Regions from separate parts of the Arthrobacter sp. CAN_A214 genome, predicted to be linked through region 1. Evidence: riboswitches for the same ligand, from Rfam matches in the RefSeq annotation. Region 1 holds a riboswitch; each other region holds the start of a gene.
What was found. A riboswitch is a leader RNA that binds a small molecule or an ion and turns the genes downstream of it on or off. The one in region 1 is predicted to bind S-adenosylmethionine.
Positions count from the first base shown of each region.

Region 2: another riboswitch for S-adenosylmethionine. It lies ahead of IWX65_RS13490 (ABC transporter substrate-binding protein); the one in region 1 lies ahead of IWX65_RS12640 (bifunctional o-acetylhomoserine/o-acetylserine sulfhydrylase).
Region 3: another riboswitch for S-adenosylmethionine. It lies ahead of IWX65_RS05300 (LLM class flavin-dependent oxidoreductase); the one in region 1 lies ahead of IWX65_RS12640 (bifunctional o-acetylhomoserine/o-acetylserine sulfhydrylase).

Region 1 is NZ_JADOUU010000015.1:62-9,862, reverse strand. It holds gene hutU (urocanate hydratase) at 1-1,065, shown strand, start outside; gene IWX65_RS12670 (allantoate amidohydrolase) at 1,108-2,316, shown strand; gene IWX65_RS12665 (formimidoylglutamate deiminase) at 2,313-3,782, shown strand; gene IWX65_RS12660 (amidohydrolase family protein) at 3,782-5,044, shown strand; gene IWX65_RS12655 (CPBP family intramembrane glutamic endopeptidase) at 5,049-5,879, shown strand; gene IWX65_RS12650 (DUF1540 domain-containing protein) at 5,995-6,282, shown strand; gene IWX65_RS12645 (VOC family protein) at 6,371-7,012, opposite strand; SAM riboswitch class IV at 7,132-7,247, shown strand; gene IWX65_RS12640 (bifunctional o-acetylhomoserine/o-acetylserine sulfhydrylase) at 7,309-8,625, shown strand; gene metX (homoserine O-acetyltransferase MetX) at 8,634-9,773, shown strand.
Region 2 is NZ_JADOUU010000018.1:7,556-17,356, reverse strand. It holds gene IWX65_RS13510 (ABC transporter ATP-binding protein) at 1-759, shown strand, start outside; gene IWX65_RS13505 (energy-coupling factor transporter transmembrane component T family protein) at 756-1,553, shown strand; gene IWX65_RS13500 (amino acid ABC transporter ATP-binding protein) at 1,601-2,338, opposite strand; gene IWX65_RS13495 (amino acid ABC transporter permease) at 2,335-3,099, opposite strand; gene IWX65_RS13490 (ABC transporter substrate-binding protein) at 3,107-4,021, opposite strand; SAM riboswitch class IV at 4,201-4,318, opposite strand; gene IWX65_RS13485 (aminodeoxychorismate lyase) at 4,407-5,285, opposite strand; gene IWX65_RS13480 (chorismate-binding protein) at 5,341-7,392, opposite strand; gene IWX65_RS13475 (LysE family transporter) at 7,401-8,021, opposite strand; gene IWX65_RS13470 (methyltransferase domain-containing protein) at 8,157-8,954, opposite strand; gene IWX65_RS13465 (MarR family winged helix-turn-helix transcriptional regulator) at 8,998-9,504, opposite strand; gene IWX65_RS13460 (MMPL family transporter) at 9,555-9,801, shown strand, end outside.
Region 3 is NZ_JADOUU010000004.1:36,403-46,203, forward strand. It holds gene IWX65_RS05270 (GH1 family beta-glucosidase) at 1-474, shown strand, start outside; gene IWX65_RS05275 (hypothetical protein) at 407-811, shown strand; gene IWX65_RS05280 (IclR family transcriptional regulator) at 790-1,569, opposite strand; gene IWX65_RS05285 (maleate cis-trans isomerase family protein) at 1,749-2,567, shown strand; gene IWX65_RS05290 (SLC13 family permease) at 2,579-3,964, shown strand; gene IWX65_RS05295 (SDR family oxidoreductase) at 4,044-4,697, opposite strand; gene IWX65_RS05300 (LLM class flavin-dependent oxidoreductase) at 4,978-6,369, opposite strand; SAM riboswitch class IV at 6,407-6,520, opposite strand; gene IWX65_RS05305 (hypothetical protein) at 6,669-7,223, opposite strand; gene IWX65_RS05310 (LLM class flavin-dependent oxidoreductase) at 7,726-8,829, opposite strand; gene IWX65_RS05315 (hypothetical protein) at 8,907-9,098, shown strand; gene IWX65_RS05320 (glycerophosphodiester phosphodiesterase family protein) at 9,258-9,801, opposite strand, start outside.

The sequences.
Region 1 (9,801 bases):
CGCCTGCGCCGCCGCGTGGCCAAGCGGTACCTCGACGTCGTCGCCGGATCCCTCGACGACGCCGTGGCGCAGGTGCTGGCGGCACGGGACGAAAAGCGTGCACTGTCCGTGGGAGTCGTGGGTAACGCGGCTGTCGTCCTCCCCGAACTGCTCCGCCGGGGACTCGACGCCGACATCGTGACCGACCAGACGTCGGCGCACGATCCGCTGAGCTACCTGCCCGCCGACATCGGCCTGGACGAGTGGGACCGCGCGGCCAGAGCCGATCCGGAGGACTTCACCCGCAAGGCGCAGGCCTCGATGGCCCTGCACGTCGAGGCGATGGTGGGCTTCCGGGACGCGGGAGCCGAGGTGTTCGACTACGGGAACTCCATCCGGGATGAGGCCCGCCAGGGCGGCTACGCGCGGGCGTTCGACTTCCCGGGCTTCGTCCCCGCCTACATCCGCCCGCTGTTCTGTGAGGGGCTGGGCCCGTTCCGGTGGGTGGCACTGTCCGGGGATCCTGCCGATATCGCCGTCACCGACGCCGCCCTGAAGGACCTGTTCCCCGACAACGCACATCTGCACCGCTGGCTCGACGCCGCTGCCGAGCACGTGGAATTCGAGGGGCTTCCCGCACGGATCTGCTGGCTCGGCTACGGTGACCGGGCGAAGGCGGGGCTTCTGTTCAACCGGCTCGTCGCGGAGGGCAGAGTGTCGGCGCCGATCGTCATCGGCCGCGACCACCTGGACTCCGGATCGGTGGCCTCGCCCTACCGCGAAACCGAGGCCATGGCGGACGGCTCTGACGCCGTCGCGGACTGGCCGTTGCTCAATGCGCTGTTGAATACGTCCTCGGGTGCCACCTGGGTTTCCATCCACCACGGTGGGGGCGTCGGAATCGGCCGGTCCATCCATGCGGGTCAGGTATCCGTGGCTGACGGCACCGACCTGGCGGCGCAGAAGCTCGAGAGGCTGCTGACCAATGATCCCGGCATGGGCGTCATCCGCCATGTCGACGCGGGCTACCCGCGCGCTGTCGATGTCGCAGCGGAGCGCGGTGTCCGGATTCCGATGCAGCAGTGACGATCCCGCCCGGTGTTCCCGTCCAACCATCGAAAGGCATCCATGGATTCCGTCTCAGCACTGCTTGACTCCATCGCCGACGTCGGGCGTGATACCACCCGCGGCGGATACTCCCGCGGGGTGTATACCAGCGCCGAGCTGACCCTGCGGACCTGGTTCGAGGAGGAGGCAGGACGCCGGGGGCTGGCCTTCGAGACGGACCGCAACGGAATCCTGTGGGGCTGGTGGGACGCAGGCAAGGGTGGACGCAGGGGATCCCTGGTCACGGGGAGCCACGTCGACTCCGTTTTCGGGGGAGGAGCATACGACGGGCCGCTCGGCGTCGCGTCCGCCTTCGCCGCCGTCGACATCCTCCGTGCGCGTGGCATCCGGCCGGATCGTGCCCTCGCCGTCGCCGTCTTTCCCGAGGAGGAGGGCTCACGGTTCGGTGTGCCCTGCCTCGGCTCGCGCCTCCTCACCGGTGCCATCGATGCCGACGCCGCCCGCAACCTGACGGACGCCGACGGCCTCACCTTCGCCGAGGCCTCCCGTGCAGCGGGCATCGATCCGGCGCACCTCGGCCGGGATGACGACACCCTGCGGACCATCGGCGATTTCGTCGAGCTCCACGTGGAGCAGGGCCGCGGACTGATCCACTCCGATTCCGCCGTCGCCGTCGGATCGACGATCCTCGGCCACGGCCGCTGGCGGCTGTCGGTGTCGGGGCAGGGCAACCATGCCGGCACCACCCTCATGGCGGACCGGGCGGACCCGATGATCGCCGCCGCGCAGATCGTGCTCGCCATCCGGAATGCCGCACGGGCCGAGGACGGCGCGCGCGCCACGGTGGGCAGGCTCCAGCCCGTGCCGGGAGGCACGAACGTGATCGCCTCGCGGGTGGACCTGTGGCTCGATGTTCGTCACGCGGACGACGCCGTCACCGCCGCCCTTGTCGAGAGGATCCACGGTCAGGCCCAGAAGGCTGCGGCTTTCGAGGGCTGTTCGGTGAGCCTCACGATGGAGTCGCAGAGCGGCACCATCTCCTTCGATCCTGCCCTTCAGCGCACGCTCCGTAATTCCCTGAAGGGTGCGCCGATCCTGCCCACCGGTGCCGGGCACGACGCCGGTGTGCTGGCGGGTGTACTGCCCACGGCGATGCTCTTCATCCGGAACCCCACCGGCATCAGCCACTCGCCGGAGGAGTTCGTGGAACGCGACGACGCGGATGCGGGAGCAACCGCCCTGGCCGACGTCCTGGAGGATCTCCTGTGACGCCTGCAGGTGTCACCGTCTGGTGCGAGTACGCCTGGCTCGGCACCGAAGGCGTTCGGGATTCGGTCCGCATCGGGGTGGACGGCTCCGGCAGGATCGCCTCTGTACAGCAGGGAAGCGCGGCGGAACCCGGTGACCTACTGCTCGGCGGCGTCGTCTTCCCTGCAGCTGCCAACGCCCACTCGCATGCCTTCCACCGGGCTCTGCGGGGGCGCACGCACGACGGCGGCCTCGGCAGCTTCTGGTCGTGGCGCGAGGAGATGTACCGCGCGGCGGGCGCACTGACGCCGGCCGGCTACGAGGAGCTTGCCACCGCCGTCTACGCCGAGATGGTGACGACAGGCTGGTCGAGTGTCGCCGAGTTCCATGACGTCCACCACCAGCCGGACGGCACGCCCTATGAGGGGGATCGCCATGCCATGGAACTCGCGCTGGGCAGGGCCGCCGTCCTTGCGGGAATACGGCTCACCCTGCTGGACACCTGCTATCTCACAGGGGGTTTCGGACAGCCGCCCGGCCCCGGCCAGCACCGCTTCACCGACGACGACGCCTCGGCCTGGCTGGCGCGCCTCGCCGATCTGCGGCGCACCGTCGCCTCCACGTTCGATCCGGACCAGGTCAGCGTCGGCGCTGCAATTCATTCAGTGCGGGCGGTGCCGGACGAGGCACTGGCCGTCATCGCCCGCGAACTGCCCGCCGACCTTCCACTGCACATCCACCTCTCCGAGCAACCCGCCGAGAACGAGGACTGCAGGAAAGCGACGGGTCTCACTCCCACCGGGCTCCTGGCCCGCCACGGCCTCCTGACCGAACGGCTCTCGGTGGTCCATGCGACGCACCTGACGCCGGAGGACATCCGCCTGCTCGGCAACGCACGGGTGGTGGCTGTCCTCTGCCCCACCACGGAGGCGGACCTCGCCGACGGGATCGGACCGGCGCGCGAGCTGGTTGCCGCTGGTTGTGTACTCGCGCTCGGGACGGACCAGCATGCGGTGATCGACCCCTGGCTCGAGATGCGGGCGCTCGAATACGGCGAACGGCTGGGAAGCGGCCACCGGGGTTTCTTCTCCCCCGGGGCGTTGCACTCGATCGCAGCGGAGGGCGGGGCCTCCTCCCAGGGCAGGCCTGCCGTCGCTATCGAGAAGGGCTCCGTCTGCGACCTCATGGCCGTCGATCCGCTGAGTACCCGAACGGCCGGCTCACGCCGGGAGCAGCTCGCCTTTTCCGCCACCGCCCAGGACGTGACCGCCGTCGTCGTCGGAGGGAAGCTGTTGGCCCGGAACGGGGTCCACGAGACCCTCGGGAACCCGGCCGATTCCCTCCGTGCAGCCATCGCCGGCCTCGACGCCGCAGCCGCCGGCCTCGATGCCGCCGCCGCCACCTTCGATGCCACCGCCACCGCAGCCGGAACCCCGGATCCCGGCAATGGGCCGGGCCGGCGGTATCCCCCCGCGGAGCGTTCCTGATGTCACTGCTCATCACCAACATCGGCGAACTGATGACCCAGGACGCCGAACACCGCGTCCTGCGCTCCGCCGCCGTCGTTCTCGAGGGCGAGCGCATCAGTTGGGTGGGGCAGGCGGCGAAGGCGCCGGCCGCGGATCTCCTGCACGACGCCGGTGGCCGGGCCGCCCTGCCGGGATGGGTGGACAGCCATACCCACCTGGTCTTCGCGGGCGACCGCACCGCTGAGTTCGAAGCGCGGATGGCGGGAGCCGACTACACGGCGGGTGGGATCGCGGTCACCGCCGGCGCCACCCGGGAGGCCACCGACTACGAGCTCACCCGGTTGCTGCTCGGACGGGTTGCCGAGGCGCACGCAGGCGGAACAACGTACCTGGAGACGAAGACCGGGTACGGCCTCGATGTGGAGCACGAGGCCCGCAGCGCACGGATCGCCGCATCCGTCGTGGACGAGGTGACTTTCCTCGGAGCGCACCTCGTTCCGCACGGCGTCGACCCGGACGACTACACCGCGCTCGTCTGCGGGCCCATGCTCGACGCCGTCCGACCCTTCGTCGGGTGGGCCGACGTGTTCTGCGAGCGGGGCGCCTTCACTCCCGAGCAGAGCCGTGCGGTGCTCGCCGCCTGCCGGGATGCCGGTCTGGGTTTGAGGGTCCACGGCAACCAGCTCGGCCCCGGGCAAGGCGTAGCGCTCGCTGTGGAGTTCGGAGCGGCAAGCGTGGACCACGTGAACCACCTGGTCCCCACGGACATCGACGCGCTCGCCGGGTCCTGGGCTGCCTGGGAACCGGCATCCGGGACCCGCCGGGGAACCGTCGCCACCTGCCTGCCGGCATGCGACCTCTCGACCCGCCAGCCGCTCGCCCCGGCACGGGCACTGCTCGACGCCGGGGTGCCGGTGGCGCTCGCCAGCAACTGTAATCCGGGCACGTCCTACACCAGTTCCATGGCGTTCTGCGTCACCACCGCCGTCCTCCAGATGGGGCTCAGCGTCGATGAGGCGGTGCGGGCAGCCACCTACGGGGGAGCGTTAGCCCTCCGCCGTGAGTCCGGACAGGACCTCGACGGCGCCCGCGCGGTCGGTTCGGTCGCCGTCGGGCACCGCGCGGATGTCCAGCTCCTCGACTCGCCGTCGGCCACGCATCTTGCCTACCGGCCGGGGATGCCGCTCTCCGGCGCAGTCTGGATGGCCGGCCGCCGGGTCGACCGGCAGGCGGTGCGCCGGCTGGCCGTTGGGAATCCGCAGGAACCACTGGAAGGATAGCCGCATGCCCGCGCCGCTCCCCGCCCCCCGAGACGTCCCCAGCGACATTCCCAGCGACATTCCCAGCACCGCGGAGGACGGCGGATCTCCGCAGCCGGCGCGGCGCATCAAGGCCGAGATCCTCGTCGTGCTCGGCCTGTCCCTCGGCCAGTCCGGGGTGTACGCGGCGGTGAACCTGCTGGAGAAACTGACCCGGGGCCCGCTGTCCGGTCAGACCACCACCCTCAACCCAGTCCTCAACGACCGTCAGTACTTCGACCTCACGTATCAGCTGCTCAGCATCTTCTTCGCACTCGTACCGGTGGCGCTCGTGCTGTTCCTGCTGAGCGGACCCGGCGTCTCCGCGTTCCGCCGTCTTGGTTTCACCTTCGCGAAACCCGGCACCGACTTCGGGCTGGGCCTGGGGCTCGCCGCCGTCATCGGGGTCGGCACGCTGGGCGTCTACGCCGGCGGCCGTGCACTGGGACTGACGACGGCGATCATCCCGGCTGCCCTCGACGCGTACTGGTGGACCGTGCCCGTCCTGGTTCTTTCGGCCCTCCGCCACGCGGTGCTCGAGGAGGTCATCGTGGTGGGGTACCTGTTCGAGCGGTTCGGCGAGCTCCGGTGGTCGGTGCCGGTCATCATCGTCACCAGCGCACTGATCCGGGGAAGCTATCACCTGTACCAGGGCTTCGGGCCGTTCATCGGTAACGTTCTGATGGGGCTGTTGTTCGGTTACCTCTACGCGAAACGGCGCAGGGTGATGCCACTCGTCATTGCCCACGCAGCAATCGACATCACCGGGTTCGTCGGGTTTGCGCTGATCGGTCCGGCGATCGGCATCGGCGGCTGAGAGCGGCCGGGTTCTCCCGACTCCTTTGGGCCACGAAAATGTGACTAAATTACCGCCGAGTTCGGTGCTAATTTGAAGGAGTCGCGGCTCATCCACAGGCCGCCGAGGAGGAACAATGACAGTCATCACGAACGTCTCAGAATGCAGCGTCGGTAATTGTTCGTTCAACCACGACGGCTGTACGGCCATCGCCATCACCGTCTCCGGGAGCACCGACCACGCGTCGTGCGCCACGTTCATCGACACCTCGATCAGTGGTGGTCTGCCGAAGATGCTCGCACAGGTGGGAGCCTGCCAGCGGGCGGAGTGCAACTACAACCACGACCTCATGTGTACGGCATCCGCCGTCAAGGTCGGCCCCGGTGCTGAGGACGCCGACTGCCTCACCTATACACACGCCTAGGGCGGCATGTCGGCCAGAGAGAGCAGGAGCCCGACTGGTGCCAGTCCGGCTCCTGCTCCCTGCGCGAAAATCTTGAGCGGCGGTAGCGCTAGATCTCCACGCGGCCGTTCGCGGTCTCGAACGTCACCGACATGATTCCGGGGGTTCCGTTGGGCGCCACCCAGCGGACGTCGACGCCGTCGAGCGTTTCCTCGACCTGCGTGCCGAGCCATTCGGTGACGCGCTCGGAGGATCCGGCGATCGTGAGGCAGTCGAGTTTCACCGTGGCGGGGCGGGCCTGTGACGGATGCAGGGCTTCGAGCCCGTCATCCCACCGCAGGAGGTAGGGGACCTGCGGATCGGCGATCAGTCCCTTGATGCCGATCTGCTGCCACGAGAGTTCCTGACCATCCGGGAATTTCCGGTTGCCGGGAACCGCGCTGCGGCCGAGGCGCTCCTCGAAGGGTTCGAGGTTCTCGACCGCGACGCACCAGCCCATCCAGCCTCCACCGGCTTCGGAGCGCGCACGCACGGCTTGCCCGAAGGGTGCCTTGTCGGATGCGGGGTGCGAAAGTACCTCGACAACTTCCAGGTACTGCCCGTTGACCAGGGGAAAAATCATGTTCCGTGTGCCGAAGCGGGGGTGCACACCGCCCTTCACGGGTTCCATGCCGAGGGCGGTTGCAATCCGCTCGGCAGTGGCAGCCAGTCCATCGGGTTCGCAGGCGTAAGAGACGTGATCCAGGCGCATGGCTACATTTTGGCACTTTGTGATGGGCGTCTCGACTTAGGCCGCCCTTACTTCACGGGGCGTCATTTCGGGCCTCCCAGAGTTGCCTGCAACGCCGGTTTGGGCTTTCATTGACTGCAGGTCATGAGTGCCAGCGGAAAGCCCCGGCTCGCTGGCCGGCAACCCTCCAACCGCGGTGGGGTGCCCCGGGTGAAGACCAGGCGGAGCCCACACGGGTGCTGCGCAAGCGCGGGCCGACAAGCCCTGGCCGGTCATCCCCGGCGACGGCGGATGGGCCCCCATCGAGAGGGGACACCATGTCCAACGATTGGTCATTCGAAACACGGCAGATCCACGCCGGGCAGACACCCGACTCCGCCACGGGGGCGCGTGCGCTGCCGATCTACCAGACATCCTCGTTCGTCTTCCCCAGCGCGCAGAGCGCTGCCGACCGTTTCGCGCTGACTGAACTTGCCCCGATCTATACGCGGATCGGCAATCCGACGCAGGAAGCCGTCGAGATTCGCATCGCGAGCCTCGAGGGCGGTGCCGGCGCCCTGCTGCTGGCGTCGGGACAGGCAGCTGAGACGTTCGCGGTGCTGAACGTCGCGGAGGTGGGAGACCATATCGTCGCGAGTCCCAGCCTTTACGGCGGCACGTTCAACCTCTTCCGGCACACGCTGAAGAAGTTCGGCATCGACTGCACCTTCGTGGAGGACCCGGACAACCTCGAGCAATGGCGTGCGGCGGTGCGCCCCAACACCAAACTGTTCTTCGGTGAAGTCGTCTCGAATCCCCGCCAGGACGTCCTCGACATCGAGGGCATCAGCGCCGTTGCGCACGAGCACGGCATCCCCCTGATCGTCGACAACACGCTGTCCACGCCCTACCTCATCCGCCCCATCGAGTGGGGCGCCGACATCGTGGTCCACTCCGCCACCAAGTACCTCGGCGGCCACGGGAACGCCATCGCGGGGGTGATCGTCGATTCCGGAAGGTTCGACTTCGCAAGGAATCCGGAGAAGTTTCCCGGCTTCAACACGCCCGACGAGAGCTACCACGGACTGGTCTACGCCAGGGACCTCGGGGTCGGCAGCGCTCTCGGCGCCAACCTCGCCTACATCCTCAAGGCACGCGTCCAGCTGTTGCGGGACCTCGGTTCCTCGGTGTCACCCTTCAATGCCTTCCTGATCGCCCAGGGCATCGAGACCCTCAGCCTGCGGATGGAGCGGCACGTCGAGAACGCCCGGGCCGTGGCTGAATGGCTTGAACAGCACGACGACGTCGAATCGGTCGCCTACGCGGGGCTGCCCTCGAGCCCCTGGTACGAACGTGGCCGCACCTACGGACCGCGCGGCACCGGTGCCATCGTGTCGTTCGACATCGAAGGGGGGATCGAGGCCGGCAAACGGTTCGTCGATGGTCTCGAGCTCCACTCCCATGTGGCGAACGTCGGTGATGTCCGTTCGCTCGTGATCCACCCGGCGTCGACCACCCACAGCCAGCTGGGGGCGGAGGCGCAACTGACGGCCGGGGTGCGTCCCGGCCTCGTGCGGCTGTCGGTGGGACTCGAGAACCTCCAGGACATCCTCGCCGACCTGGATGCAGGCTTTCGAGCGGCGAAGGGGGCGTAGGCAAACCGGTGACCACCTATTTCCCTGCGCCGTCGTCCCGCCTGCCCCGAACAGGTCCGGGGAGCGACGGCCTGCTTCGAACTGCGTTCCTGGGTCCGGTAGTGCTCGACGCCGGCGGTGAACTCCCCGACGTGCAGTTGGCCTTCGAGACATGGGGCACCCTCAACGAGGATGCAACGAATGCGGTGCTGGTGCATCATGCGCTGACCGGCAGTTCCCATGTCGCCCGTGGGGCGTCCGAGGAGGACGGGTGGTGGGATTCACTGGTGGGCCCCGGTCGCACCGTGGACACGGACAGGTACTTCGTCGTGTCCATCAACATGCTCGGCGGTTGCTACGGCTCCACGGGACCAGCGAGCCTCGACTCCCAGGGATCGCCGTGGGGATCGCGGTTCCCCTTCATCACCATCCGGGATTCGGTCCGCACCGAGGCGCTGCTGATGGACCGGTTGGGGATCCCGCGCTGGCATTCGGTCCTGGGAGGATCGATGGGCGGGGCGCGCGCCCTGGAATGGGCACTGATGTACCCGGACCGGGTGGAACGGTGCGCAGTCATCGCCTGCACCGCAGCAAGCTCAGCCGAGCAGATCGCGTTCGCCCAGGCGCAGCTCCAGGCGATCCGCCTCGATCCGGCGTACGCGGGAGGCGACTACTACGGGGCGGACCTTCCCGTTGCCGGACTGGGCCTCGCACGGCGGATCGCCCATATCACCTATCGGTCCGAGGCGGAGCTCGGTGACCGTTTCGGGAGGGCCGCCCAGGACGTGGAGCAGCCGTTCGGCGGCGTGCTCCCCGCGGAGCGCGGGCGCTACCAGGTGGAAAGCTACCTCGACCACCAGGCGGAGAAGCTGGTCCACCGCTTCGACGCCAACAGCTACGTGATCCTCACCGAGGCGCTCATGAGCCACGATGCCGCGCGGGACCGTGGAAGCCTTGCACAGGCGCTGAGCGGAGCCACGGCACGGTTCTTCATCGCAGCGGTGGACACCGACCGCCTGTATTTCCCCGGGCAGTCGGCAGTCCTGGCGGAAGCACTTCCGGGACACGTGCCGGTGCACATGATCCGGTCCCCGATCGGGCACGACGCATTCCTGACACAGATCCATCAGCTGGACCGGGAGCTGACGGAGGCGTTCTTCACCGACTAGGTCGTGTCTGTTAATTGTGTACTCGGTG
Region 2 (9,801 bases), on a different contig from region 1:
GAGGCTGGAGTCTGGGTGCCGGGTCGGAGACCGGCGGTGGAAGGCCCGCGGCCCGGCGCCGGCGGGGAGGTACTGCTGTCCTCGGCCAACCTCGCGGTGGCACGGACGAAGCGGGGACCGGAGGTTCTTGCGGGCGTGGACGTCGAGTTGCGTGCCGCATCGGCCCTCAGCATCGTAGGCCCCAATGGAGCAGGAAAATCGACGCTTGCCCTCACCCTGGCGGGGCTCCTGAAACCCCGCCGGGGAGAAGTCACGGCAGGTACGTCGCTCGCCCGCGGAGCGGGACCCGATCCTTCGAAGTGGCGGTCGGCGGAGCTGGTGCAGCGCATCGGCACCGTTTTCCAGGAACCCGAGCACCAGTTCCTCACCTCCACCGTGGCGGATGAGCTGGAGTTCGGGCCGCGCCGCGTGGCCCGCGAACCGGAGGCTTCCTTCCGCCCCCGTATCGCAGAGCTCGCCGGAAGACTCCGTCTCGATCATCTCCGCGCGGCGAATCCCTTCACCCTGTCCGGTGGGGAGAAACGGCGGCTGTCAGTGGCCACCATGCTCGCCACCAGCCCCGACATCCTGGTGCTCGATGAGCCGACGTTCGGACAGGATGCAGGAACCTGGGCGGAGCTCGTCGGTCTGCTGCGGGAACTGGTCAGCGAGGGCGGCTGCGTCGTCTCGGTCACCCACGACACCGACTTCACTGAAGCGCTCGGCAACCGCGTCCTCGACGTCGGGTCTGTTGCTGACGCCCGGCGGGATTCGCGATGAGCAGTGACATTCTCACGCCGTCGCTGACGGGCAGCACGCTGATCCGCGCGAATCCGCTTTCCAAGCTCTTCGCCGCCGGGATGATCACCGCGGTGGTGATGCTCAGCATCGACTGGGTCAGCGCTGCGGTGGCCCTCGGATGTGAGATCCTGCTGATGCCGCTGCTCGGCATCAGTGTCCGCGGTCTGCTGCTCCGGGCCTGGCCCCTGCTCATCGCAGCGCTGGTGGCCGCCTACGGCACGGCACTGCTCGCCGAAAAGACAGGCGACGTACTGCTGGAGATCGGTCCGGTTCTTTTTACCGAGGGGTCCGTGTCCGCAGGATTCGCCATCGGGATCCGGGGCCTCGCGCTGGCCCTGCCCGGTATTTTCCTCGCCGTCTCCACCGACCCGACCGATCTGGCCGATGCCCTCGCGCAGAAGCTGCGCGCGCCGCACCGCTTCGTGCTCGGCGCGCTCGCGGCACTGCGCCTGGTGGGCCTTCTGGTGGAGGAGTGGCAGACCCTCGGGCTCGCGCGTCATGCCCGCGGTGCAGGAGCCGAAGGAAACGCGCTGGTACGCACGCGCAACTTCCTCGGCCAGGCTTTCGGCCTCCTTGTGCAGGCAATCCGGCGTGCCACCCGACTCGCGGTCGCCATGGAGGCGCGGGGCTTCGGGGCGGGCCGGCGTACCTGGGCCCGCGAGAGTAGATTCAGCCCGCTCGACGCGGTCGTCGCGGCGGGAGGTGTGGTAATCGCCGCGGCTGCACTGACGGCGGCCCTGCTGGCCGGGACCTGGAGCTTCCTCCTGTCCTGATGCCGGAAGGGCCGCCGCGACATGCGCCCGGCGGCTGAAGGAAGTCCCTAGAGCACGTCCGAGAGGAACGACTTCAGCCGCGGGGTCTGAGCGTTGTCGAAGAGGGCCGCGGGCGGTCCGCTTTCGACCACCACGCCGCCGTCCATGAACGTGACGGTGTCGGAGACGTTCCGGGAAAAGCCCATCTCATGGGTCACCACCACCATGGTCATTCCGGCCGTCGCGAGGTCGGCCATGAGCGCGAGGACGCCCTTGACGAGTTCCGGGTCCAGCGCCGAGGTCGCCTCATCGAAGAACATGACCTCGGGGTCCATGGCAAGGGCCCTGGCGATGGCGACACGCTGCTGCTGGCCGCCGGACAGGTTGGCAGGGCGAACCTCCGCCTTGTGCTTCAGCCCCACCTGGTCGAGTTGGGCCAGTGCCTTCTCGCGCGCCTCGTCCGCGGACATGCCGCGGAGCTTCCGCAGGGCCAGTGAGACGTTGTCCACGACGGTCTTGTGCGGGAACAGGTTGAACTGCTGGAACACCATGCCGATGCGGCGGCGCAGTTCGTCCGGATTGTCCTTGAGGACCGAGCGCCCGTCGAGCAGGATGTCGCCCTGGTCCGGTTCGATGAGCCGGTTCAGGACCCGCAGCAGGGTCGACTTGCCTGAGCCGGACGGACCGATCACCGAGGCCGTGGTGCCTCGCTCCACGTGCAGGTCGATACCGCGGAGCACATGGTTGGAACCGAAGGAGAGGTGGAGGTTGCGCCCGGTCAGGGTGCCTGATTCAAGCGTGCTCATGTTCTTGCTCCTTCGCCGATCCGGGCGGCGATATCATCGGGTTCGGGCTTCTCGCGCTTACCCATCCGCAGACGGTTGTCGATGTAGTTGACCAGGTGCGTCAGCGGAACGGTGAGGCACAGGTACAGCGCCGCCGCAGCGATAAGCGGTGAGAGATTGCCCGTATTGCTTGCCGCGTCATTGCCGATGCGGAACAACTCGCGCTCGCTGGCCAGCAGTCCGAGGAAGTAGATCAGGGAGGATTCCTTGATCAGGGCGATGAACTGGTTCACCAGGGCGGGCAGGACGCGGCGGACGCCCTGGGGGATGACTACCAGTTGCATCGAGGAGCTGTAGCTGAAGCCCAGCGCACGGGACGCTTCGAGCTGGCCCTTCTCGACGCTCTGGATTCCGGAGCGGAAGATCTCCCCGATGTAGGCGGCGGCCATGAGCGACAACGCCAGGATGCCCATCGGGAACGGACTCGTGCTGCCGGTCAGTTGCCGGAAGAGCGGACTCAGCCCGATCCCGATGAGCAGGATGATGACGACGGCGGGAACTCCCCGGAAGATGTCCGTGTACACGCGTGCGGCCCAGCGAAGCGCACGGTTCCGCGAAATGCCCATCACCGCGAGGATCATTCCGAGCACAGTCCCGATCACGCCGGAACTGATCGCAAGGATCAGGGTGTTCGGCAGGCCCACCGTGAGGAGTTCCGGAAGGACCGAACCCATTGCCTCCCAGTCGAAGAAGGTCTGCAGGAGTTGTTCGAAAGCGTTCATGCAGGGCCTACTTGACTTCTACGGCTTTGCTGCCGGGCTTCCAGTCGGTCGGCATTTCGCGTTCCGGGTACCATTCCTGGGTGAGCTCGGCCCAGGTGCCGTCCTCGATCACGGCGTCGAGGCCGGAATTCAGGGCATCGATCAGCGGCTGATTCTCGCTGTTGACTGCATAGGCAGTGAAGTTCTCCGTGTTGATGATGGTCTCGGCGATGGTGGTGCCGTCACCCTCCTTGACCTGGCCCGTGGCCTGCTGGGAGGGGGCCACCCAGGCATCGACCTGGCCGTTTGTGACGTTCGCGTAGACGGTGTTGTAGTCGGCGAAGCGGACGGGCTCCAGGCCCAGGGTGTTCGTCACGTAGTCGTCCTGGACCGTGCCCTGGACGACACCGATGCGGGTACTCTCCGACAGCGAGTCGAAGCCCGTGATCTCGGAGTCGCTCTTGGCAACGACAGCCATGTAGCCGAAGTCGTAGCCGTTGGTGAAGCCGACGCCTTCGCGCCGTGCCGCGGTGGTGGAGATCGAGGAGGAGCCGACGTCGAACTGCTTGTTCTGCACCTGGGCCAGAAGGGCGGAGAAATCGGTCGAGGCGAACTCGACCTCGAGGCCGAGCTCGTCGCCGATGGCGCGAAGCAGTTCGTTGTCGTAGCCGGTGAAGACACCGTTCTCGATGAAGATGTTGGGAGGCGCATCGGAAAGGGTGCCCACGCGGAGCGTGCCCTCGGTGACCAGCCCCAGCTTCGAGGTGTCGATCTGGTCCAGCGGTGTGGTTTCCTCGGTGGTGTACTGGTCGAGCGACTGCTGGTCGCTGCCGGCCAGGGCATCGGTGGTTTCCGCCGGCTCACTGCTGTTCGAGCCGCACGAGACGGTCAGGGCGAGCAGGGGGACGGTGAGGGCTGCAAGGATTTTTCGGGACAGGTTCATGGCTTCCTTCGATGGACGCGGCCCGGGTTGCGGGCGTGCGGAATCAGGGACGGGATGTTTCAGGGGGTGCCGGATGACGGCGGACGATGCTCGGCTCTGCTGTCTACTCGGGTGACACGCTCGCTGCTCCAGGCTGTGCGGGCGTTGGACGGCCATTGCCTTTCGGGCTGACCGGCATTCCGCCGTACTTGCCTACCGGGGGACTTGGCCCGGCGGCCGAATCTTCACCTGGAGCACCCCACTACGGGAGAGGGTTGCTGTCCAGCCGGCCAGGGCCTGTGGCTGGAACTCTTGATTGTGTAACAACGTTATACGATGGCGCGGCGCAGGACAAAATGCACGGGCAACACTGCGTAAGGAAGCTTCTTGGAAGATGGACTGTGTGCTATATGAACCGGTCCACGAGCTCCGACAGCTCGCGGGTCAGTTCCTCCGACGTGGCAATGGGCGTGCCATCGATGGCGGTGACCGGCGTCAGCAGCCGCACGCTCGAAATCAGCCACACCGCGTCCGCCTCGAGCAGGTGATGCGGTTCCAGCGGCCCGTAGCCCAGATCCCAGCCGCTCCCGTGCGCAGCCTTGAACAGTGCTCCCTGGGAGGTCCCGGGAAGGATGCCGCTTTCGAGCTGCGGTGTCAGCAGGGTCTTGGACGTGCCCTGACGACGCGCGAGGAGGACGGTGGACGTCGGGCCCTCGAGGACCTTTCCGTCCGACGATGTGAAGATGACGTCGTCGGCGCCGCGGGATTTCGCGTAGCGGACCGCGGCCATGTTGACGGCATAGGAAAGCGTCTTGGCGCCCATCAGGAGCCACGGCGCGCGCTGCGCAACCGTGCTGTCGTAGCCCCGTTCGAGGAGCAGAACCTCCACGCCTGCTTGCTGCTGCTGCCGGATGCCAGCCGGTACGGGTGACACCTGGACCCAGGCGGTGGGTTCGGCTGCGCCTTCCGCGCCGCGGGTCGCGACGAGCTTGACCACTGCTTCGGACTGCGCTGGTTGGGTCGCGGTGAATTCGTCGAGGGCGGTGCGGATGGCGCGGCTCCAGGCATCAGCCACCGGAATGGCGAGGTCGAGGGCGGCAGCCGAGGACGCCAGCCGTTCGAGGTGGGCCCGCTCCTTGCGGGGCACGCCGTCCACGGCCAGCAGCGACTCGAAGATGCCGTCACCACGCGTGGCACCGAGGTCGTTGGCCATGAGCTGCGGCTTCGACGGATCGACTATGCGGCCGTCACCATGCGCTGCGTCGAGGAACACCAGAACAGTCATGGGCCCAGCTTATCCAACGCGGTCAACGAAGCTGCCCAAGAAACATCAGAAGACATCAGGGATTGTCGGGGAACACTGCACCGAGGCCCGAGAGCACTCCGAGGGCTTTCGTCCGCACTTCCTCCCATTCTTCGGAAGGCACCGAATCAGCGGTGATGGCGCCGCCGACGCCGAGGCTGAGGCGTGCGCCGTCGTCGGTGTGTTCGATCACCAGGGTGCGGATGACGACGGCGAGGTCAGCGGCGCCGGTCAGGGAAAGGTAGCCGGCCGCGCCCGAATAGACGCCACGGGCCCGGCCCTCGAGATGTTCGAGGATGGCCATGGTACTGATCTTGGGTGCACCCGTCATGGACCCCGCGGGAAAAGCCGAGGCGATCACCTCGGCGCGGGAGGTTCCGGGTTTCAGTTCTGCCTCGATGGTGCTGACCAGCTGGTGCACGGTGGCATAGGTTTCGATGTCGCAGAGGCGGCTCACGGTGACCGACCCCGGAACGGCGTGGTGCGAGAGGTCGTTGCGGAGCAGGTCGACGATCATGATGTTCTCCGCGCGGTCCTTGAGCGAGGCTGCGAGGTCCCGGCGAAGCCCTGCATCGGTCTCCGGATCGAGCGATCGGCCCCTGGTGCCCTTGATGGGTTCGGCCCGGAGGCCGCCGTCGGAGTCGATCCTCAGGAAACGCTCGGGCGAGGTACTCGCGACGGCGAAGTCGGGCCAGCAGATGAGATGCCCGAACGGCGCCGGGCTTGCACGGCGCAGGCGCAGGTAGGCGGCGAGCGGGTCGACCGGGCGCTCCACGGCTGACACGAGGGAGGTGGTGAGGCACACCTCGTAGGTGTTGCCGTCGGTGATCTGTTCCTGTGCCTGTCGGATTTTGTCGAGGTACCCGGCGCGGGAATCCCTCGCCTGGAAGACCGGTGGTTCGGCGAAGGCCGGTTCGGTCGATTCGGGGATCTGCCGCCCGGTGTCGAGAACAGCCTTCCGTACCGTCGCGTGCCAGTCCCCGCACCCGGGGTCGGGCGTGCCGTCGTTCAGGCTGAGGAGGAACACCGCCTTCTCCCGGTGGTCGAGAACGACGGCGCGACCGGCGAAGATCAGTGCGGCATCGGGAAGGGGCGAGGAGGAAAGCGAGCCTCCGCCCGTTTCGCGCTTCAGTTCGTAACCCAGGTAACCGAGCCAACCGAGCGCGAAACCGCACTCGTAGCCGTCGGGGCGTCGGACCACGCGTCGCCCCCAGGCGCCGTCGAGCCAGCGGAAGAAGGGCTCGCGGATGCGCGTCGTCACCGCGCCGGCACTCACCTCGGTGACGCCGTCCGAGTGCTGCGCACGCTGGCCGAACCGTCCGGCGTCGTCGGCCAGGATGGAGAAACGGCTGCGTTCGGATGCCGGCGTTGCGCCGACATCCGAACTGTCCAGCCACACCGCCGCCTTCGAGTTCGGGTAGAGGGCTGCGAACAGCGCCCCAGGATCCGGCACGGCATCGATCCGCTCCACGCGTACGTTCAGTCCGCGACGGGCGGCGCGCTCGACGGACATCAGCCGTTCGCACTGGGGCAGGCTGGTGAGGGCCAGGCGTACGCGGTTCGGGGTGGCCTGCCCCTGGTGCCCCTGGATGACGACGTCGGCGGAGGAGTCGGGGCAATCGGCATCGAGCCAGGAGGTTTCCTGTTCGGCCCACCGGTCCCAGAACGGCTCGTAGCTTCCGCCGTCGCGTGCGAGGGCGCTGCGACGGCGGAGCGCGCCGGGAGCTTCTACCCAGAGGACGGCGTCGAGCAGGCCGCGTGCCTCGCGGGCGGCGGCTCCGACACCCTCGACGAGCACGATGTCAGCGGGCGGCGTATGCCTGAGCTCGCCGTCGCGCCCGTTGTCCCAGTCCCAGGCCCGCCAGGATGCAGGCTCTCCCGAAGCCAACGGCGTCAGCACCTGCCGCACGTATCGGTCGATGCCGCCGCGCAGGCCGTCCCACCCCGGATAGATGTCTTCGAGGTGGAACGTGCTCACGGTGTGGTGTTCGCGTAGCAGTGCGGCAAGTTCAGCGGCGAGGGTGGTCTTGCCCGCGCCGGAACGGCCGTCGATCGCGACGATGAGCGGGGCGTTCCGGGAAGGGATCATGACGAGGATCAGGCCAGCGCAAGCAGGGTTCCCACGCCGACGAACAACGAGCCGAAAGTCCGGTTCATGATCGTCTGTCCGCGGGAATGCTGCGTGAAGCGGCTGAAGGACCGGGCCGCCGCGGCATAGAAGAACCACATCACCAGCAGGTCGATGGTGATGACGGTGGCCGCGAGTACCGCGTACTGCTCGGCGAGCGGTTGGTCCGTGCGGATGAACTGGGGAATCAGCGCAAGGAAGAAGATGATCGCCTTGGGGTTCAGGAGGTTGACCCACATGCCCCGACGGATCAGCGCCAGTGGTCCCTCGGTACGCCGCTCCGCAAGGATTTCCTCGTCCAACGACGGCTTCTGCAGGAACTTCCGGACCCCGAGGTACACGAGGTAGGCCGCTCCGGCATATCGGATCACGTTGAATGCCACCGGCGAATTCGAGACCAGGAGCCCGACGCCGGCTGCTGCCACTCCGATGTGCACCAGGAGGGCGGCCTGCTGGCCGAGGATGCCCCAGATCGACCGCCGGAATCCTACGGTCAGGGCATTGCTCATGGTGTTCACGGCACCGGCACCCGGGCTGAAACTGATGAGTGCGCCCGCGCCGAGCAGCGCAAGCCAAACCGAGGGATTCACCCTCCCATAGTAAGCAGTGCGCAGCGGTTCGTTTCCCGGCTGGACGCGGATCCGGATCTTCAGGTGCCGCAGGGGCAGCCCGTCCGAGGCGAATTCCGAAGTGCGTGATCCCGGCGTCGGTTGTCGTGCCGTCGTTCAGGCCCGCGCCAGCACCTCGATGCTGGGGATGAGGAAGAGTCCGTCGGGAGCCCTTCCCCAGGTCCGCCAGCCCTCGGCAAGCCGTTCCAGGTCCTTCCTCTCGGCCAGGCCGCGCTCGAGGGCCTGCTCGGCGAAACCTGAGTGCAGCACCCGCTCGGCCCAGGATTCCGCGTGGAACCGCCGGCGGTCATCTGTGGCGTAGATCCAACTCGACGTGGAAACCTCCGTCTCGGTGAAGCCGGCCTCCTGGGCCCAGGAAAGGAGATGCCGGCCGCCGTCGGGCTCGGCATTGTTGCCCCGCGCAAGCCGCTGGTACAGCTCCATCCACTCGGTAAGCGCAGGGGAGGAGGGGAACCAGGTCATCGCGTGGAAATCGGCGTCGCGTACTGCCACCACGCCACCGGGCCGGAGGACCCGGCGCATCTCCCGCAGTGCCGCCACGGGATCGGTGAGGTGCTGGAGCACCTGGTGGGCATGAACGACGTCGAACGTCTCGTCGGGGAAATCGAGGTCGTAGATGTTGCCCTCGGTGAAGACGGCATTCCGGACGGAGGCGTATGCTGCGGAGGCCTGTGCCACGACGTCGGCCGACCGGTCGATGCCGGTCACTGTTCCCGGTGCTACAAGGGCCGCGAAGCCGGTTGTGATGCTGCCCGGACCGCAACCGACATCGAGCACATCCATCCCGGAGGTGAGGTGCGGCACGAGGTACGCGGCTGAGTCCTCCACCGTGCGGGTCGCGTGCATGGTCGTCACACTCGGGTGGTGGCCGTGGGAATAGACGTCTTCGCTCATGATCGAGATTAACCCCGGCGGAAGGCCTTCTCCCGCTTTCGCGTCATATTCCGGTGCCATCTTCTTCCGGAGCACTTGTCGCGGAGCCGGCTTCCCCGGCGTCCGCTTTGGCGGCGATCGTGGCGTCGGTGATGCGCTGCATCATCCGCTCGAGAAGGGCGAGCTCGGCGTCGTCGAACTCATCCAGCGCCGTATTGATGTGTTGTGCGAGCGGAGCGAACAACTTGCCGCCGGTCATGCGCGCTTTCTCGGTCAGTTCGAGGTGCACCTGACGCCGGTCGACAGCGCTGCGGGTGCGGGTGACATGACCCGCGGTGTCGAGCCGATCCACCAGAGCGGTGGTGGCGGGGGAACTCAGGTTCAGTTCCTCACGCAGCATGCCCGGCGTGACCGTGGCGCCGGCGCGGGCGGCACCCATCATGATTCCGAGGGCATTGAGGTCGGTTCGGTACAGCGCGTCCTTGGCGCTCGCCGCCTCGATGTACCGTTCGGTCTCGGTGGTGAACTGGCGCATCAGGTCGATCAGCCTGGCTCGGTTCGTACTGGACATGGAGTGCACCTCGATTCAGAACAACTTTAGGCCCTTCCGCAAGTATCTCCATGATAGATATAGTCATTCATAGAGGTAATTTTCCGGAGGGCGTGGGTAGCGTGAAAGCCAAGTGGTTGCGTGTCCTGCTCCCCGTCGTCGTCGTCCTGATCTGGCTCCTCGGTGCCGGGTTCGGTGGGCCGACCTTCGGCAAGCTCGATACCGTCTCCCGTAACGACCAGGCGTCATTCCTGCCGGCAAGCGCGGAATCCACCGAAGCAGGGGAGCTGCAGGAGCAGTTTCGGAACTCCGACGCCG
Region 3 (9,801 bases), on a different contig from region 1:
CCGACGTCGTCGTGCTGGATCGGATCGGAGGACATCACCTTCCCTAGCCGCGGCCTGCCGCGCACCGCCATGAACTGGGAAGTCAATCCGGACGGCCTCCGGAAACTCCTCCTCCGCCTCGGCGAGGAGTACCCCACCCTGCCCCCGCTCTACATCACCGAGAACGGCGCGGCATACGACGACGTCGTCAGCAGCGACGGGGCCGTCCACGATCCGGAGCGCACCCAGTTCGTGCTCGACCACATCTCCTCCGTCAAGGACGCTATCGACCAGGGTGCGGACGTCCGGGGCTACTTCGTGTGGTCGTTGCTGGATAACTTCGAGTGGTCCTGGGGCTACGGCAAGCGGTTCGGGATCGTCCGGGTCGACTACGACTCCTTCAAGCGGACCATCAAGGACAGCGGCCATGCCTACGCAGGCGTCATCACCTCGGCCTCGAAAAGAACGCACCCGCCAGCTCCGGCGAGCGCTTGAACTGACCCTGACCTACGACGGCGGTGCGCATGCCCAGCTGACCACGTCCATCGGGGCGGACTGCCCGAGCGTGGTCACGATCAGTGGGACGGACGGCTGGCTGCGGACGTCCGCTCCCCTGTTCAATCCCGGTGAACTGATCATCCAGCCCCGGCAGGGAACCCTGCGGACGGAGCAGTTCGACGTCTTGGGCCATGGTTTCAGCTATGAACTGCGCGAGGTCATGCGCTGCCTGCAGGCCGGGTTCACCGAAAGCGCGGTAATGCCGCTCGGCGACACCGTACGGGTGATGGACCTGCTCGGCGACGGGCAGGCCTACCCCACCGGCCCCGCGTAACCCAGTGCCCTGCTGGCATCCGCCGCAGCCTGCGCCACCACGGGTCCGAGCCGTGCGGCGTCGCCCTCGGTGATCCGCTGCGTGGGAAAGCCCAGACCGAGGGCCGCGGTCAGCTTCCCTGTGTGATCGAAGACCGGCGCACTGATGGAGCCGACGTCGTCGTTCCGCTCGCCGAAGGCTGCATAGTAGCCCTGCGCACGGGCGAGGTCCGCCTGCTCCCGCAACCGGTCGAGATCCCCTGGCGTGGAACCGGTGAAACGCTCGAGGTGCGTGGGCTCCACAGCTTCCCAGGCCTCCGGGTCGAAGGCTAGGAAGATTTTTCCCGGAGCACCGGCGTGGATGGGCATCACCATGCCGACCAGGAATGGGCGCATCACCACATGCCGGGTTTCGGCCACCGCGACGATTGTCCGGAAGGCGCCGTCACGCGTATAAAGGGACGCGGTTTCACCGGTATCGTCGCGGAGCTGCTGGAGCACCGGCTTGATCAGCCGGACGATGTCGAGGCCGAAGGTGCCCGGCGTCGCCCATCGGACCAGGCCGATGCCGATGCGGTAGCGGTCTCCGTCACGGTCCAGGAATCCCTCGTGCAGCAGGCTCTGAACCAGACGCTGGCAGGTGCTGGACGGAAGCCCCGTGGCCCGGATGATGTGCTGCAGCGTTGGCTCGGGCTGCTCGATCGAGAAGCAGTCGAGGATATTCGTGACCTTGCTCAGCACAAGGAGCGGTGAGGCTCCCTGCGGTTGTTTCGGCGCCACGACATGCCTTTCCTCCGGATCTTTCCTACTTGAGCGGCCCCTACTTTACCCGTTCCACGTACTCCTCTTCGGCAAGCAGGCAAATGTGATAGTTGACACGCCCAGCCTACAACCCACATTATGGGTTGGGAACCCGCTAGGCGGGTCTTCCATTCCAGACACGACGATGTGGAGAAATCATGAGCACCTCGGATGTAACCGCCGAAACCGAGACCGAGCCGAAGCGCCCAGGCTCATCACGTATCGGGCTGATTGTCCCCAGCTCCAACACCACGATGGAAACCGAACTGCCCGAGCTCTTCCGGCGCCAGTCCGAGGCAACCGGTCACAAGTACACCTTTCACTCGGCACGGGCCGGCATGAAGAACGTGAACCGTGAGGAACTGCTGGCCATGGTCGGCAAAGCCGCGGGCTGCGCCGAGGCAGTATCGGACGCCGACGTCGACACCATCGCCTACGCCTGCCTCGTCGCCGTCATGGCACAGGGGCCCGGAGCACACGTGGAATCCGAGCGCGTCATCGCCGATGCTGCAGCAGGAAACGGACATCCTGCTCCGGTCACCAGCAGCGCCGGCGCCCTGGTGCGCACGCTGCAGGAGATGGGCGCCAAGAAAGTCGCCATGGTGACGCCCTACATGAAGCCCCTCACGGGCATGGTCGTCGACTACATCGAAGGCGCCGGGATCACCGTCCTCGACGCAACCAGCCTCGAGGTGGACGACAATCTCGCCGTGGGCTGCCTCGATCCCCAGAACCTGCCGGACATCGCACGCCAGCTCAAGCGCGAAGGCGCCGACGTCATCGTGCTGTCCGCCTGCGTCCAAATGCCCTCACTTCCCGCGGTCCAGGCTGTCGAGGACGAGCTCGGCCTGCCGGTCATCACGGCAGCCACAGCAACGACGTACGAGATCCTCAAGGCCCTCGGTCACCAGCCGGCCATCCCCGGCGCGGGTAGCCTGCTCGCCGGAAACTTCATCCCCGCCGGCTCCAAAGCGTAGGGACAAGCGCCATGTCGATGTCACTCATCGCTTTCGCAGTCCTCATCGTCGCCTTCGCCATCGGCTCCTTCACCAGGATCAACGCCGGACTCATCGCCGTCGTAGCGGCTTTCGGCGTCGGCACGCTCCTCGCCGGCCTACCGATCGCCGACGTGATCGCCCAGTTCCCCGCCGGCCTGTTCTTCATCCTGGTGGGCGCCACCCTGCTTTTTGCGATCGTGCGGATCAACGGCACCATCGACCTGCTGGCCTACTGGGCTGAACGGCTGGCCGGCGACCGCAAGATCCTCGTCCCGATCCTGATGTTCCTGCTCACCGCCATCCTCGCTGCTGCAGGCGCCTTCACCCCCGCCGCGATCGCGATCGTGGCACCGGTGGCTCTTGCCCTGGGGATGCGGTTCGGCATCAGCACACTCGCAATGGGCCTGGTCGTGGTGCAGGGCGCGAACGCCGGCGCGTTCTCGCCGGTCAACCCCTTCGGCGTCCTCGCCAATGTCATGCTCGATGAAGCGGGCGCCTCCGGCGATGCGCTCAAGCTGTTCCTCTACTGCTTCCTCTTCAATGCGGTACTCGCCGCTATCGCCTACGTCCTCGTGCAGGCGATCATGCACCGGCGTGGCGTCCGGAAGGCTGAAAAGGAGAGGAACGACGTCGAAGGACGGAGTGGTTCCACGCCTGCAGGTTCCGGCACCGGTTCCGTAAGCGATTCCGGCACTCCGCTGGCGGGCGCTCCCGCACGAACCGATACCGCCCTCGCCACCCCCGAGGAGCCCGCGAAAAGCGGGCCGGTCAAAGTTGCAGCGACCCCGATGCGTATCCTCACCCTGGCGGGGATCGGCGCACTCCTCTTCCTCACCACCGTCCTCGGCCTGGACGTCGGAGTAGCGTCACTGGTGATCGCCCTGGCACTGATCTTCGTGGATTCCTCCGTCCAGAAGCCAGCGGTCGAGAGCATGCCGTGGTCCGCCATCATCCTCGTCACCGGCATCGTCACCTATGTGGGCATGCTGGAGGAGATGGGGGCGCTGGAGGAACTGCAGGCAGGCATCGAAAGTCTCGGCAACAGCTCCGTTGCGGTGCTGATCACCGGTTACGTCGTGGCCATCGTGTCGGCGTTCGCCTCCACCACCGGCACCCTCGGAGTCGTCAGTCCGATCGTGACGCCCCTCGCCATGGATCCGCTGCTGACCCCGATCGGAGTCGTCACCGCCATCGCCATCAGCTCCTCCGTAGTGGATGTGAGCCCGATGTCCACCAGTGGCGCACTGCTCATGGCCAGTGCCCAGCCCAAGGACGAACGCCTTTTCTTCCGGGCGCTGCTCCTCTGGGCTATCGCGATGATCGCCGTCGTGCCGCTGCTCGTCTGGTTCGTTTTCGTCCAGCTCGGCCTCGGCTGACCGAACGATCGACGAAAGGAGGGCGCCCGGGTACACCCGGGCGCCCTCCTTTGTCAGGGGCGCTTCTGGTCGTTCGGACCTAGAGGGCCGTTTCGATCGCCTCGGCAACCGGCGTCTCGCCGCTGTTGAACTGGAGGGTCTTGTCCACGGTGCCGAGATTTCCGAGCACGACGGCGGCAACGAGCGCCACGTCCTCGCGGGACACCGAATCCTGCTGGGGCTTGTCCGACACCTCGATCTGGCCGGTTCCCGGATCCGTGGTCAGCGCACCCGGTCCGAGGATGGTCCAGGCAAGCCTCGATTTGCGTAGATGCTCGTCAGCCGCGGCCTTGGACTCGGCATAGTGGAAGAACCCGGTGTCCCCGGGAACACCGTGATCCTTGCCAGCACCGAGGTAGGACACCATGACATACCTGCCCACGCTGGCTTCCTCGGCGGCATCCATGGAGCGGATCGCGGCATCGCGGTCCACCGCGTAGGTGGCCTCAGGGCTGCTGCCGCCGGCACCTGCGGACCAGACCACGGCGTCGTGCCCGCGGAACACATCGGCCATCTCGCTCACCGACAGCGTCGACACGTCGGCGACCACCGGCGTCGCGCCTGCGATCTCGACGTCGGACGAGTGGTCCGGATTCCGGAAGATCGAGCTGACCTGGTGGCCCTGGCCGGTGAGGATTTTCGTGAGGTGCAGGGCCACTTTTCCGTGGCCTCCGATAATCGCAACGCGCGACATGTGAACTCCATTCGTTGGCGTAATTCGTTGGCGTGTTGCTTCCGACGCTATCGCCCCGCGGAGGAGTATGCCACGGGTTCCGCGCCTGGCGAAGGCCTATTCCCGCCTTCCGTACGGGGTTTCGGCGGACTTCCGGCAGGACTTCCGGGCAGGGCTTCCGGCAGGACTTCCGGCAGAGACGGTCGCCGGTCCGCGGAAGTTGGGCAGTTGTGGCTGACCGCATGCTCCACCACCCATCAGGAATGGACGACCTACGCCCGACGAACCGCGCGACGGAGCGTCAGCGACGGGCGTGCTGGAGGCGGAAGCTGCTGCCACGGTGCTCGTCCGGGAGCCGGTCGCCCTTCCCGAACAGCTTGTTCCGCAGGGTGCCCTCCACGTACTCGGTGGGGTAGGCGCCGCGCTTCTGGAGTTCGGGCACCACGTACGTGATGACGTCCTCGAACGAGCCGGGCGTGATCGCGTAGGCAAGGTTGAACCCGTCGACGTCGGTTTCTTCCACCCACGACTGCAGCTCATCGGCAATCTGCGCGCCTGAGCCGACCACGCGCGGGCCGAGCCCGCCGATCCCCGCCCACTCGGCGATGTCGCGCACCGTCCAGGGAGCGCCGTCGTCGTTCACCTTCTGGAAATTCGCGACGGCGGAGTGAATGGCGTTGGACTTCACATTGCCGAGAGGCTCGTCGGGATCGTAGACGGACAGGTCGATCCCGAGCCAACCGGATACGAGCACGAGGGCGCCCTCGTAGCTCACGTACTTCTTGTAGTCCTCGTGCTTGGCGTGGGCCTTTTCCTCGGTCTCATCGGTGATCACCGTGAGCATGGTGTAGATGCGCACCGAGTATCGGTCGCGGCCGGCGGCCTCGGCGGCGTCACGGATCTTCGTGACGGCGTCCTTGAGGATGGCCTTGGTGGGCGCTCCCACGAACACCGCTTCGGCGTTGCCGGCCGCAAAGTCGATGCCCCTCGACGACGCCCCCGCCTGGTAGATGACGGGCGTGCGCTGCGGCGACGGCTCGCTGAGGTGGATTCCCGGCACGGTGAAGTATTTGCCGTCGTGCCCGATTTCATGCACTTTCGACGGGTCGGTGAAGATGCCGTTCTCCACATCCCGGACGACGGCGTCGTCTTCCCACGACCCTTCGAGCAGCTTGTAGAGCACTTCGAGGTACTCGTCGGCGTGGTTGTAGCGCTCGTCGTGCTCGAGCTGGTCCTCGTTGCCCATATTGCGGGCAGCCGAGGGGAGGTAGCCGGTGACGACATTCCAGCCAACCCGGCCGTTAGTGAGGTGATCGAGCGTCGAGAGCCGGCGCGCGAACGGATACGGATGCTCATAGGCGGTGCCCGCGGTGACGCCGAAGCCGAGGTGCTCGGTGACGAGTGCCATCGCGGACACCAGCAGGAACGGATCATTGACCGGAGTCTGGGTGCCCTGGCGCAGGGTGGCTTCATTGGAGCCGCCGAAGACGTCGTACGTGCCGAGCACGTCGGCGATGAAGAGTCCGTCGAAGAGGCCCTTCTCGAGGGTCTGTGCGAGGTCGGCCCAGTAGCGGAGGTCCTTGTACCGGTGCGACTGGTCGTCGGGGTGGCGCCACAGCCCCGGCGACTGGTGGCCCACGCAGTTCATGTCGAAGGCGTTGAAACGGATCTGGCGTGGCGCATTTGCGGGCATTGCACTCCTCGAACAACCGGGCACCGCCATTGAGGAAGCGCCATACTTGCCCGCGCGCATACCGCCGGGCCGAATCCTCACCTGGGGCACCCCACTACAGCGAGAGGGTTGCCGTCCAACGAACCAGGGTTTTGCGTTGGAACTCTTGATTCTTGGTTCCGACCCTAGACGACGCACGACGGCGGCGTCGAGGTGGCCGTGTCATACGGGGACATCTGCACGACGGCAGCGGAACCTGCGGAACGTGCGCACGGAAGAGGTTCCCACCTTTCGTGCGCACGGTCCGTTTCAGTCCTCGATCAGTGCGTGTCCTCCTTCGGGCAGCTGATGCTCGGATTCCACTGCGCGAACACTCCTGCCGGATTGTGCTTCCAGACCCATGCGTGGAGGCTGTGTCTGTACGGCGCCTGCGAATCCGCCGCTTCCGAATTGAAGGTGACTCCTCCGAGGACCGGTGCCTTCTTCGCGGTGGAAAGGAACTCCGCCGCAACGAGGCGATAGTACTCGTGGTTTCCGTACTTCACCGGCATATAGACCAGCGCTTCCGGTTTCGAGGCGTCGGTCTTCTTGTCGATCAGCTTGCTCTTCGCGTAGTGCACACCCATTGCGCCCACTCCGGGCAACTCGATGCAATCGGTGACGCGCTCATAGCCGTCCTTGATGGCCCGGTCCAGCCAGGTATAACGCGCGGTGGACCGAGCGATCTCGTACACCACTTCCTGGCTCGACGCGTGGTCCGATGAACCTGAATTGCCCGATGATCCCCCATGGGCGAAGGCTGCGCTCGGCGTGAGTCCCGCAGCGAAGACCGCCGTGAACACCATCGCCGTTATCTTGGTTCTTGTTCTGTTCATTGCCTGCTCCAACCCCGAATTACGAATACTCCCAGCGGGAAGAAGGCGCCGCAGCCAGGACCGAGAGGGTCCTGCCAGCACGTCGAGGGTTTCCGGGAACTGCCGCAGCCTGCGCTGGACGGCCATTATTCCGCGCTGTCTTTGCTACCTCTACCGTTCCTTCGTGCCCTCGCTTGGAAGCGCGCTCGTCAACGGCCGGTTGACACTGCAGTTTTCACCCTCTGGGGCTGCACGGTTGGACTCGTCCAGGAGGCCGACGTGGCGATCGGAGGACGCTCCCACGTGGTGGGGGCTTCAGGGTAGGCCTCCGCCAACAGAGAGGTCAATAGGTAATCCGACCCTCCTGTGCAGTAACGGCTACGCCACTACAGGAGACGCGAACTCCGTCACCTCCCTCAGGCACCGGGTGTGCCGTGGGAAGGGTGAAGAACCCCCGGCGATACGCCGGTATCCGGAGTTTCACCCACCGCACGCCCCAGCACGCGCGCAGCCGACTACGGCATCAGGCGCTGACAGAACTCTCGTTGTCGAGCAGCCGGCGCGCCGCTTTGCGGGTCTCATGGGTGGGGCCGTCCGGTACATGTGCCGGACGCCGGGAATCCAGCTCACGCCGAAGCTCGGGGAGGACGAATTCGCCGAACAGGTCCAGCTGCTCGAGGACGGTCTTGAGGGGCAGACCCGCATGGTCGATGAGGAAAAGCTGCCGCTGGTAGTCGCCGAAGTACTCCTGGAACGTCAGGGTCTTCTCGAGGACCTCCTGGGGGCTACCGACGCTCAGCGGGGTTTGCGCGGTGAAGTCCTCCATCGACGGTCCGTGTCCGTAGACCGGGGCGTTGTCGAAGTACGGCCGGAATTCGTTCACAGCGTCCTGCGAGTTCTTCCGCAGGAAGAACTGGCCACCCAGACCGACGACCGCCTGATCGGCCCTGCCGTGCCCGTAGTGCTCGTAGCGCTCGCGGTAGAGGGCGATGAGCTGCATGTAGTGCTCCTTGGGCCAGAAGATGTTGTTGGCGAAGAAACCGTCACCGAAGTAGGCCGCGATCTCGGCCACCTGCGGCGTGCGGATCGAGCCATGCCAGACGAAGGGTGCCACGCCGTCGAGCGGGCGAGGGGAGGCCGTGAAGTTCTGCAGCGGCGTGCGGTGCTTGCCCTGCCAGTTGACGACGTCGTTGTCCCACAGTTGCCGGAGCAGGTTGTAATTCTCCACTGTGAGGTCCACGCTGTCCTGCATATTCTTGCCGAACCACGGGTAGACAGGGGCAGTGTTTCCCCGGCCGAGGACGAGGTCCACGCGGCCATCGGCCAGGTGCTGGAGAGTGGCGAAGTCTTCGGCGATCTTCACCGGGTCATTCGTGGTGATCAGCGTGGTGGCGGTGGAAAGGATGATCCGCTCCGTCTGGGCAGCAATGTAGCCGAGGAGGGTGGTCGGGGAGCTGGCATAGAACGGCGGGTTGTGGTGCTCCCCCGTCGCGTAGACGTCCATGCCGATCTCCTCGACCTTCCTGGCGATGGCGACAGCCGCTCGAATGCGCTCATGCTCAGTGGGGATACGACCGGTGACCGGATCCCTGGTGATGTCGCTGACTGAGAATACGCCGATTTGCATAAGTGCCTCCATCGTTGATTACATGCTTTTGCATCTAATCCTGTAACAGCGCGCAGGCGGAAGTCATTCCCGCAGTCGTGCTGCTCCAGCCCATCGCCCACGCCCAGCTCCCGACTCCCGGCTCCCGGCTCCCGGCTCCCGGCTCCCGGCTCCCGGCGCGAGTGGACGTGGGTGATGCCGTCAGCATCGAGTACTTCGGGCGGCGGGTTCCCGCCACAGTCACGGCCGAACCGCTTGTGGACCCGGGCAGGACGCGGCTCCGCGGATAGGCTGCGCCTGTTCCGGCGGCCGGATGCGCGGACGACGTCGGCCCGGACGGCTTGTTCGCTAGTTGCCGAAGACGTCCGGGCGGGCTTGATCGCTAGTTGGCGAACAGGCCCGGACGGCTTGTTCGCTAGTTGCCGAAGACGTCCGGGCGGGCTTGATCGCTAGTTGGCGAAGACGTCCTGCAGCTTGTCCTGGGGGGTCCAGAGTGCCACGGAGTCGCCGCCGTTGTTCAGCACGGAGGCGGTAAGCCCGTTGTAGTAGGACCCGGCCGAATCGGTGCCCGGCCCGGTGTGGACGCGCAGCTCAGCGCCGGGGGCAAGGACATACCCGTTGCCGACGGTGAGCGTGTTGTTCGCTGCGTCCCGAATGAGATAACCGCTGACGTCGATGCTGCCATTACTGGTATTGCGCAGCAGCACGTACTCGCCGTTCTCCGGCTGGACATCGTCGCCGACAGGGTTGTTCACCGAGTCCGTAATCTCCACCCCACTACCGGGGAAAACCGGCGTGTCCCTGAGGAGGCGTGCATTCTGGATCGGGAAGTCGGTGGTGATCGCGTCGACGCCCAGGGCGAGTGAAACCTGCACGGCCTCGGGGGAATTGACCGTGTAGACGCCCAGCACCAGTCCGGCAGCCTTCACATCGGCAACGTTCTGTGCGCTCAGCACGCGGTAGTTGGTCCCTACTGAGTCAGCGAATTCCGTC